3 regions of the Cupriavidus sp. GW823-FHT07B10 genome follow, and region 1 is predicted to be linked to each of the others. Evidence: predicted binding sites of a transcription regulator. Region 1 holds the regulator's gene; each other region holds the start of a gene.
The links. Region 1 encodes sigma-54, which starts transcription at its own class of promoters, with help from an activator protein. Its sites were predicted from a motif close to TGGCANGNAANCTGCTTT; they were not measured.
Positions count from the first base shown of each region.

Region 2: a site for sigma-54 is predicted at 2,030-2,047, ahead of urtA (urea ABC transporter substrate-binding protein). Genes of this name have one in related genera too.
Region 3: a site for sigma-54 is predicted at 2,025-2,042, ahead of AC1Q6V_RS17695 (GTP cyclohydrolase II). Genes of this name have one in related genera too.

Region 1 covers NZ_JBXAGS010000001.1:375,153-378,529, reverse strand. Annotated here, with positions in the region: gene lptB (LPS export ABC transporter ATP-binding protein) at 1-632, shown strand, start outside; gene AC1Q6V_RS01890 (RNA polymerase factor sigma-54) at 767-2,248, shown strand; gene hpf (ribosome hibernation-promoting factor, HPF/YfiA family) at 2,297-2,647, shown strand; gene ptsN (PTS IIA-like nitrogen regulatory protein PtsN) at 3,104-3,377, shown strand, end outside.
Region 2 covers NZ_JBXAGS010000006.1:368,772-372,148, reverse strand. Annotated here, with positions in the region: gene cyoB (cytochrome o ubiquinol oxidase subunit I) at 1-727, shown strand, start outside; gene cyoC (cytochrome o ubiquinol oxidase subunit III) at 733-1,377, shown strand; gene cyoD (cytochrome o ubiquinol oxidase subunit IV) at 1,377-1,745, shown strand; gene urtA (urea ABC transporter substrate-binding protein) at 2,101-3,357, shown strand.
Region 3 covers NZ_JBXAGS010000007.1:259,577-262,953, reverse strand. Annotated here, with positions in the region: gene AC1Q6V_RS17700 (acyltransferase family protein) at 723-1,823, shown strand; gene AC1Q6V_RS17695 (GTP cyclohydrolase II) at 2,100-3,338, shown strand; gene AC1Q6V_RS17690 (URC4/urg3 family protein) at 3,335-3,377, shown strand, end outside.

The DNA.
Region 1 (3,377 bases):
GGCCCAACGGCGCGGGCAAGACCACCTCCTTCTACATGATCGTGGGCCTGGTGGCGCTGGACGAAGGGGATATCGTGCTCGACGGCGACCACATCAGCGGCCTGCCGATCCACGAGCGCGCGCGCATGGGGCTGTCGTACCTGCCGCAGGAAGCCTCGGTATTCCGCAAGCTCAACGTCGAAGAGAACATCCGCGCGGTGCTGGAGCTGCAGGTGAGCAACGGCAAGCCCCTGCCCAAGGCCGAGATCGAGCGCCGCCTGGATTCGCTGCTCGACGACCTGCAGATCGCGCACCTGCGCAACAACCCGGCGCTGTCGCTGTCGGGCGGCGAGCGCCGCCGCGTGGAAATCGCGCGCGCGCTGGCGTCGTCGCCGCGCTTCATCCTGCTGGACGAACCCTTCGCCGGCGTGGACCCGATCGCCGTGGGCGAGATCCAGCGCATCGTCAGCTTCCTCAAGGCACGCAATATCGGCGTGCTGATCACCGACCACAACGTGCGCGAGACGCTCGGCATCTGCGACCACGCCTACATCATCAGCGAAGGCACGGTGCTGGCCGCGGGCCAGCCCGAGGAAATCATCGCCAATGACGCAGTGCGGCGCGTCTACCTGGGCGAGAACTTCCGCATGTGATGCAGCGGCCTGCCATGGAGCGGCAGGCCTATTCGCGGGCGCACGTGGGCCTGCCACAGCCAGCAGCGATCAGACCGCATAAGCGATAGCAATTTCCGTTCCAACAACGGAAAGATGCGCATAGAATAGGTCGCATGAAACCGTCGCTACAGCTCCGCCTTTCCCAGCATCTGGCCCTGACCCCGCAACTGCAGCAGTCGATCCGGCTGCTGCAGCTTTCCACGCTGGAACTGCAGCAAGAGGTCGAACAGGCACTGACGGAAAACCCTCTGCTCGAACGCGAGAACGACTGGATCGAAAGCCCGCTGCGCGTGGCGGCCGACGGCTCGGTCAACCTGCAGAGCGCACCGGCGCCCGCGCCGGCAGAGCCGCAGGGCAATGGCGAGGCCCGCGCCGACGGCGCGGCTGACGACGACAGCTATGGCGACAGCGGCAACGGCGACGACTATGGCAGCAGCGACTGGAGCCTGGACGACTTTGCCCGCCGCCCCCAGGGCGACGAGGACGAAAAAACGCCGATGCAGCTGCGCGAAGCCGAGCCAACGCTGCGCGAGTACCTGATGGAACAGCTCACGCCGCTGAAGATCTCGGCGCGCGACAAGGGCCTGGCCATCTTCCTGATCGAATCGCTCGACGACGATGGCTACCTGAGCGCATCGCTTGAGGAGATCTGCACGGAGTTGCCGGAAGAACTCGAGTTCGAGATCGAGGAGGTCCACGCCATCCTCACGCTGCTGCAGAGCTTCGACCCGCCCGGCGTGGGCGCGCGCAACGCCGCCGAGTGCCTGGCCCTGCAGTTGCGGCGCCTGACGCACCCGCAGCGCGAACTGGCCCTGAACATCGTGACCAACCACCTGGAGTTGCTCGCAGTACGCGACTACACGCGGCTGAAGAAGGCGCTGCAGGTGGATGAAGCGGCGCTGAAGTCCGCACACGAACTGATCCGCTCGCTGGCGCCCTACCCCGGCCATGCATACAGCCGCCCGGAGGCGGACTTCGTGGTGCCGGACGTGTTCGTGCGCAAGGGTGGCGGCGGCTGGATCGCGCAGCTCAATCCGGATGTGATGCCGAGGCTGCGCATCAATGACATGTATGCGCAAATCCTGCGTGGCGCAAAGGGTGAGTCCGGCACCGCCGGGCTGCAGCAGAAGCTGCAGGAGGCGCGCTGGCTGATCAAGAACATCCAGCAGAGGTTCGACACAATCCTGCGTGTCTCGCAGGCCATTGTCGAGCGTCAAAAGAACTTTTTCAGCCACGGCGAAATCGCCATGCGCCCCTTGGTTTTGCGGGAGATTGCCGATACACTGGGTTTACACGAGTCAACCATCTCCCGGGTGACGACCAATAAATATATGGCAACGCCGATGGGTACTTTCGAACTGAAGTACTTCTTCGGCAGCCACGTGTCCACCGAAACCGGTGGCGCGGCTTCGTCAACGGCCATCCGCGCCTTGATCAAGCAACTGATAGGAGCCGAAGACCCGAGGAATCCCCTTTCCGACAGTCGCATTGCCGAACTGCTGGGCGAACAAGGCTTCGTTGTCGCACGCCGCACCGTTGCCAAGTATCGCGAAGCCCTGAAGATCCCCGCAGTCAATCTCCGCAAGTCTTTGTAGCCGAGCCCACCGCCTGCCTGGTGAGGCTCTTTCAGAAGGAGAAGCGCTATGAACTTCAAGATCAGTGGACACCACCTGGACATCACGCCCCCTCTGCGTGAGTACGTGGAAACGAAGCTGGAGCGAATCGTCAGGCATTTCGATCAAGTCATTGGCGTTAGTGTGCTGCTCTCTGTCGACAACCATAAGGAAAAGGACCGGCGTCAGTACGCGGAAATCAATCTACATCTCAAGGGCAAGGACATCTTTGTCGAAGCGCATCACGAAGACCTGTATGCAGCGATCGACGCACTCGTCGACAAGCTGGACCGTCAGGTGATCCGCTACAAGGATCGCGTGCAAGGCCACGACCGCGAAGCGGTCAAGTACCAGATGGCCGCAGCGCAAATGCAGCAATGACCGTGCCCGGCAGCCCCGCAGCGGGCTGCTGAATCAGGATTGAACAGGCAAGCCGCGCCAAGAAGCGCGGCTTTTTTGCGCCCTCGCGTTCCCGGTTGCCGCCGGCATGCCGCGCCCGCACTGGCGGCGCGGCCCGGCTGTGGCGCCGGAGCCGATGCTTTTCACCCGAATGAGCAAGGGTGTTCGCAAGCGCTGCGCCAAGGTGTATGCTGCGCCATACAAAGAGAGGGAATCCTGGCCGTGCCCCGCACCGGTGCACCGGCTCCCCGCCGCGGAGGCACCATTGCATCACCATGTATCTTTCTGCACCGGCTTGCCCCGTTGCGCTGCACAATGCGGGAGTAGTCGCTGCTCTATAATGGGCCGGACGCCTCCGGCCAGGCCAACGGCAGGCCGGAGCCAGCCCACTGCCCGGCGGAACGGTCCGCCCGCTAACTGAAATCCTGCGCATCGCCCATGAATCGTTTGGCCAAATTGCTGCCACCCGGCAACATCACCCTCGACGTCAGCGTCACCAGCAAGAAGCGTGTGTTCGAGCAGGCCGGGCTCCTCTTCGAGAACAACCATGGTGTGGCGCGCGCCATCGTGACGGACAACCTGTTCGCGCGCGAGTCGCTTGGATCCACCGGCCTGGGCGCCGGCGTGGCAATCCCGCACGGCCGCATCAAGGGCCTGAAGCAGCCGCTGGCCGCGTTCATGCGCCTGGCCGAACCAATTCCGTTCGAATCGC
Region 2 (3,377 bases), on a different contig from region 1:
GATCGCCCACTTCCACAACGTGATCATCGGCGGCGTGCTGTTCGGCTACCTGGCCGGCATCACCTACTGGTGGCCGAAGGCGTTCGGCTTCACGCTGAACGAGCGCCTGGGCAAGTGCGCCTTCTGGTGCTGGCTGGTCGGCTTCTACTTCGCCTTCATGCCGCTGTACGTGCTGGGCCTGATGGGCATGACCCGCCGCCTGAACCACACCGACAACCCGGCCTGGACGCCGTGGCTGTACCTGGCCGTCGTGGGCGTGGTGTTCGTGGCGCTGGGCATCTTCTTCCAGGTGCTGCAGATCGTGGTGTCGATCCGCGACCGCAAGAAGCTGGCCGACGTGACCGGCGACCCGTGGGGCGGCCGTACCCTGGAGTGGGCCACCTCGTCGCCGCCGCCGTTCTACAACTTCGCGCACACCCCGGTGGTGCGTGACCTGGACGCGTTCTCCGACATGAAGGCCCGTGGCGAGACGCTGCCGACCGAAGGCTACGAGAAGATCCACATGCCCAAGAACACGGGCGCGGGCTTCATCATCGGCGCCTTCAGCCTGGTGTTCGGCTTTGCCCTGACCTGGCATATCTGGTGGATGGCCATCGTTGGCCTGGTGGGCATGGTGTGGGCGTTTATCCACCGCAGCAACGACGACCATATCGACTACTACGTGCCGGCCACCGAGGTCGAGCAGATCGAAACGCGCCATCTGCAGCGCATTGCTTCGCAAGCCTGAGAACCATGTCGACTCAAGTCCTAGACCGCATCCCCGCGCAGGCCGGCGCACCGGCCAAAGCCGACGCGCATGGCCATGACCATGCGCACCACGATACCAGTGCCAATACGGTGTATGGCTTCTGGATCTACCTGATGAGCGACTGCATCATCTTCGCCGGACTGTTCGCGGCCTTCGCCGTGCTGCGCGGCGAACTGGCAGGCGGCCCGTCGGCGAAGGAGCTGTTCGAGCTCAACTACGTGCTGGTGGAGACCTTCATCCTGCTGTTCTCCTCGATCACGTACGGCATGGCGATGATCTCGCTGCAGAACCGCAGCCTGAGCCGCGTGCAGGTGTGGCTCGGCGTCACGTTCCTGCTGGGCGCGGCGTTCATGGCGATGGAAATCAACGAATTCCATCACCTGATCGCCGAAGGCGCCGGCCCGGGCCGCAGCGCGTTCCTGTCGTCGTTCTTCACGCTGGTCGGCACCCACGGCCTGCACGTCGCCAGCGGCATGCTGTGGATGATCGTGCTGATGTGGCAACTGTCGAAGAAGGGCATCACCCCGACCCTGAGCAAGCGCCTGATGTGCCTGTCGCTGTTCTGGCACTTCCTGGACGTGGTCTGGATCGGCGTGTTTACCGTGGTCTACCTGATGGGACATCTGTGATGGCACAACACAACGCACCGGCGGCGCACGGCGCCCACGACTCGCACGACTCGCACGCGGGTCATGACACCCACGCCAGCTTCAAGTCGTACGCAATCGGCTTCATCCTGGCCGTGATCCTGACCGTGATCCCGTTCAAGCTCGTGATGGACGGCAGCATGGACAAGGGCACCATCCTCTGGATCATCCTCGGCATGGCCGCGGTCCAGATCCTGGTCCACCTGAAGTACTTCCTGCACCTGGACACGTCGTCCGAGCAGCGCAGCAACGTGATCGCGCTGCTGTTCACGGCGCTGATCCTGGTGATCGTGGTGGCGGGTTCGCTGTGGATCATGCACAACCTGAATGCCAACATGATGGTGATGTAAGGACCAACGTCCTGGCATCGAGAGCGGGGCCCTGCAAGGGGCCCCGTTTTTTTTGCCCGTCGCCTGCCTTGGGGCGTGGCGCCCGGCCTTGGTGCGGGGACGCGCATCGCCTGGTGCCTTGCGCATGCCGCCCGCACGGAATTGCGCAGATGCACGGGAGTGGTGCGTGCGCCGCCCGCACTGCTCTGGTGCGGATGCGCGATCGCGGGCGGCGGCAGCGCCTGCGCGCCGCGCCAGCACGCCATCTGCCGGGGGTGCGGTGGGTATCAGGCGGCCTGCCTCCATGGCACGCTAGTTGCAGAAGCATCACCCGGGGAGCGTAGTCCCTAACTAACACCATAAACGGGAGCTGCAAATGCAACGACGTGACATGCTGAAGCTGTCGGCGATAGCCGCCGCGGCAATGATCGGTACCAGCCCGCTGGCCATGGCGCAGTCCAAGGAACCGATCAAGGTCGGTATCCTGCACTCGCTGTCCGGCACCATGGCCATTTCGGAGACGTCGCTGAAGGACGTGGCCCTGATGACCATCGACGAGATCAACAAGAGCGGCGGCGTGCTGGGGCGCAAGCTGGAGCCGGTGGTGGTGGATCCCGCCTCGAACTGGCCGCTGTTCGCGGAAAAGGCGCGCCAGCTGATCACCAAGGACAAGGTCGCGGTGACCTTCGGCTGCTGGACCTCGGTGTCGCGCAAATCCGTGCTGCCGGTCTACGAAGAGCTGAACTCGCTGCTGTTCTACCCGGTGCAGTATGAAGGCGAAGAGATGTCGAAGAACGTCTTCTACACCGGTGCAGCGCCCAACCAGCAGGCCATTCCGGCGGTGGAATACCTGATGAGCAAGGAAGGCGGCGGCGCCAAGCGCTTCTTCCTGCTGGGCACGGACTACGTCTACCCGCGCACCACCAACAAGATCCTGCGCGCGTTCCTGAAGAGCAAGGGCGTGGCCGACAAGGACATCGAAGAGGTCTACACCCCGTTTGGCCACAGCGACTACCAGACCATCGTCGCCAATATCAAGAAGTTCTCGCAGGGCGGCAAGACCGCGGTGATCTCCACCATCAATGGCGACTCCAACGTGCCGTTCTACAAGGAACTTGGCAACGCCGGGCTGAAGGCCAAGGACGTGCCGGTGGTGGCGTTCTCGGTGGGTGAGGAGGAACTGCGCGGCATCGATACCAAGCCGCTGGTGGGCCACCTGGCCGCATGGAACTACTTCATGTCGGTCAAGAACCCCGAGAACGACGCCTTTCGCAAGCAGTGGGCGGCATGGGTCAAGGCCAACAACCTGCCCGGCGGCGACAAGCGTGTGACCAACGACCCGATGGAAGCCACCTACGTGGGCATCCATATGTGGGCGCAGGCCGTGAAGAAGGCCGGCACCACCGATACCAACAAGGTGCGCGCCGCCATGTACGGCCAGACCTTCAAGGCACCGGACGGCTTCACGCTGACCATGGGCGAGAACCACCACCTGTACAAGCCGGTGATGATCGGCGAAGTGAAGGGCGACGGCCAGTTCTCGGTGGTGTGGAAGACGCCGAAGGCGGTGCGCGCGCAGCCGTGGAGCCCGTTCATCGCGGGTAACGAAGGCAAGCCGGACAAGGTGATGTAAGCCGGGCCACCCGCTGCCGG
Region 3 (3,377 bases), on a different contig from region 1:
ATGGCATTTTGTTTGGCGTGGATGACAGGGGGATGACATCCGGGTGCAAAGGCCGGATGCCGGCCGCGTAGGAAAACGCCGCCTACGGAGTGCGCACCGCAGGTCGCGTGTCGCGTACCGTGGTCGGGGCGGGGTACACGTCGTCGCTGGGCGCAATCGGCTGACGCGGCGGTGGCGGTGTCGCCGCGGTATCCCGGGGGACTCCCTCGCATCCCGCCAGGGCCGCGGCCAGAAGGGCGATGAGGGAGCACTCAGCCAAGCCGCAACGGAAGGCGTGACCGGTGCGGGGGAAGAGCGTGCGGTGCTGCATAAGCGGACCCCAGGTGGCAATCCTGCCTCTAGCTTATGCTACTGGCGCACAACAGAGCTCTCCTGGAATGTGTGGTTCAAGCCTGACATCCCCGTATCCACCCGACAGTTGTATATTCTGGGCCGCGACGCATAAAGGCACGTGCCTGACTCATAAGCCTTGCTTCGTGGAAAGAGCTGCCGCCTGTGTATGCACTTCCTTATGCCGGCTCCTGTTGGCCCCTGACTGTTTTGCGCAGCATTTTCATAAGCCAATGCCTGCTGGCTAAGACATGAAGCCATGTGCCTGCAAACTCGCAACAAGCCGGGGCAGTGTGTAACGAATCTATATGTAGTGGTGCATATGCCACATTTGAGCGGATGCAAGCAGGTAGAATCGCGCCTTCCGTGCCAATCGCAACATTCCTATAACAATGAGCCCCCGTCCGTCGCGCCTGCCGTGCATTGACGCCCTGAAAGCGGTCAGCTCCCAGTTGATCGTGCTCCATCACCTGGCCTTCTATGGCCCGATGTCCGATACCGCGTATCGGCTGGCCCCGGGGCTGGTGGACTGGCTCTACGACTACGCCCGCATCGCCGTGCAGGTCTTTCTGGTGGTCAGCGGTTTCCTCGCCGCGCGCAGCCTGGCGCCGCATGGCCAGCTGGAAATCAGCCAGCATCCGCTGCTGGTGCTGTGGCGGCGCTACCAGAAGCTGGTGGTGCCCTTTGCTGCGGCGCTGCTGCTCAGCATTGCCGGGGCCGCCCTGGCGCGCCAATGGATGGTGCATGATTCGATCCCTGCGCCGCCCGGCCTGCTGCAGTTCCTTGCGCACGTGACGCTGCTGCATAACGTGCTCGATGTCGACGCGCTCTCGGCCGGGGTCTGGTACGTGGCCATCGACCTGCAGCTGTTTGCGCTGCTGCTGGGTGCGCTGTGGGCCGCGCGCGCCGTGGCGCGCGGGAAAGCGCCGGCGGGTGCCGGGGTCAGCATTGGCATTGTGGTGCTGGTGGCGGTGGCATCGCTGTTCTGGTTCAACCGCGATGCCGCGTGGGATATCTGGGCGCTGTACTTCTTCGGCGCCTATGGCATGGGGGCGCTGGCCTACTGGGCGTCCAACCCCGGTCGCCCGGTGTTGCCGCTGCTGGTCCTCGGCGCGGTAACGTTGGCGGCGCTGGCCTTCGATTTCCGGCTGCGCATCGCGGTGGCGCTGGCGACTGCGCTGCTGCTGGCGGTGGCGCGCCGCGGCGGCTGGCTGGAGCGCTGGCCGCGGGCGCGCGTGATCGGCTTCTTCGGGCGCATTTCCTATTCGGTGTTCCTGGTTCACTTTCCGGTCTGCCTGCTGGTCAACGCGCTGGTGTCGAACCTGGCGCCGGGCCAGCCGGTGCTGAACGCGCTCGGCATGGTTGCCGCATGGGCGCTCAGCAATGTGGCCGGCGCGTTGTTCTATCGCTACATCGAAAGCGCCCGGCCGTTGGCGGCGCTGCGTGCGCTGCTGGGCAACGGCCGCGACCGCGCCAGCCGGCAAAGCGTGTAACGTTTGCAGGCATGGCCGTGCAGCGGTGGTACGGCTTCTCCCGGACGGCGCCGTGCCAGCATGGCCGTGCGCGCTTCTTGTTGGTGCTTGTGCACCCGTCATGCCACGTCGCCTGCACGCCATGCGTGCATGCCGCCCGCGCATACTTGCGTTCGGCGCCACACACATCGGAGCAACACTCGCGTAAATGGCATTGGGCGATGGCACAAAGGTTGCCTAGTATGGAATCGTAAACCTGACCATTTGGTCAGGATTCCATCGGGAACCGAGGGTGCCATGTCCGACCATATCGTCCTGACCTCGCACGCACGCCGCGACAAGCCGGCCGAGCCTATCCACTGGGGCGCCCCCACGGCGGCCGAGCGCGGGCCGGTCATCGCCAGCCTGGCGAATCCGGCGCAGCGCAATGTGATCGGCACTCACGCAGGTGCCTACGCCATCTACCGGGCCCTGGCGGTTGCCGCGGGCGCATTGCAGCGCGACCATCGCACCGACCTGACCGATACCGCGCCGGCGGAGGCGATCGGCCCGCATCCGCAGTGGGGCGACCCGGAGAAGATAGTTTCGCTGGATCCGTGGGGCCACCTGGTGTCCACCGTGTTTGCCGACCGCATCGCGGCCGGCGTGGATATCCGCCCGACCATCGCCGTCACCCGCGCGCATATCAACATGCCGGAGCTGATGTCGGCCATCGCGGCCGGCCGGCTCAAGCCCGACGGCGACATCCTCCATGCCAATGGCGATGTGCGCGTGACCAAGGCTGCGGTCGATCCGGTCTGGTATCTGCCCGGGCTGGCGGCCCGTTTCGGCATCAAGGAAAGCGTGCTGCGCCGCAGCCTGTTCGAGCAGACCGGCGGCATGTTCCCGGAACTGGTGACGCGGCCGGACCTGAAGGTGTTCCTGCCGCCCATCGGCGGCATGACGCTGTATTTCTTCGGGGACGTGGGCCAGCTGGGCAAGCCTGAAACCCGCGTGGCCTGCCGCGTGCACGATGAATGCAACGGATCGGATGTGTTCGGGTCAGACATCTGTACCTGCCGGCCGTATCTGGCACATGGCATCGAGGTGTGCATCGAGATGGCGCAGCAGGGCGGTGTCGGGCTGGTGGTCTACAACCGCAAGGAGGGCCGCGCGCTGGGCGAGGTGACCAAGTTCCTGGTCTACAACGCCCGCAAGCGGCAGGTGGGCGGCGACCGTGCGGAGACTTACTTTGCCCGCACCGAATGCGTGGCAGGCGTGCAGGACATGCGTTTCCAGGAGCTGATGCCGGATGTGTTCCACTGGCTGGGCATCCGCCGCATCGACCGCTGGGCGTCGATGAGCAACATGAAGCATGGCGCGCTGGTGGCGCAGGGCATCGAGGTGGTCGAGCAGGTGGCCATCCCCGAGACCCTGATTCCCGCCGACGCCCGTGTCGAGATCGATGCCAAGGTGGCCGCGGGCTACTTTACGCACTACACGCCGCCGGATGCGAACGAACTGGCCCTGGCAAAGGGCAGGGGGTTGAACGAATGACGATGTTTCCCGAGGATGGCAAGCCCGGCATGGACCGCC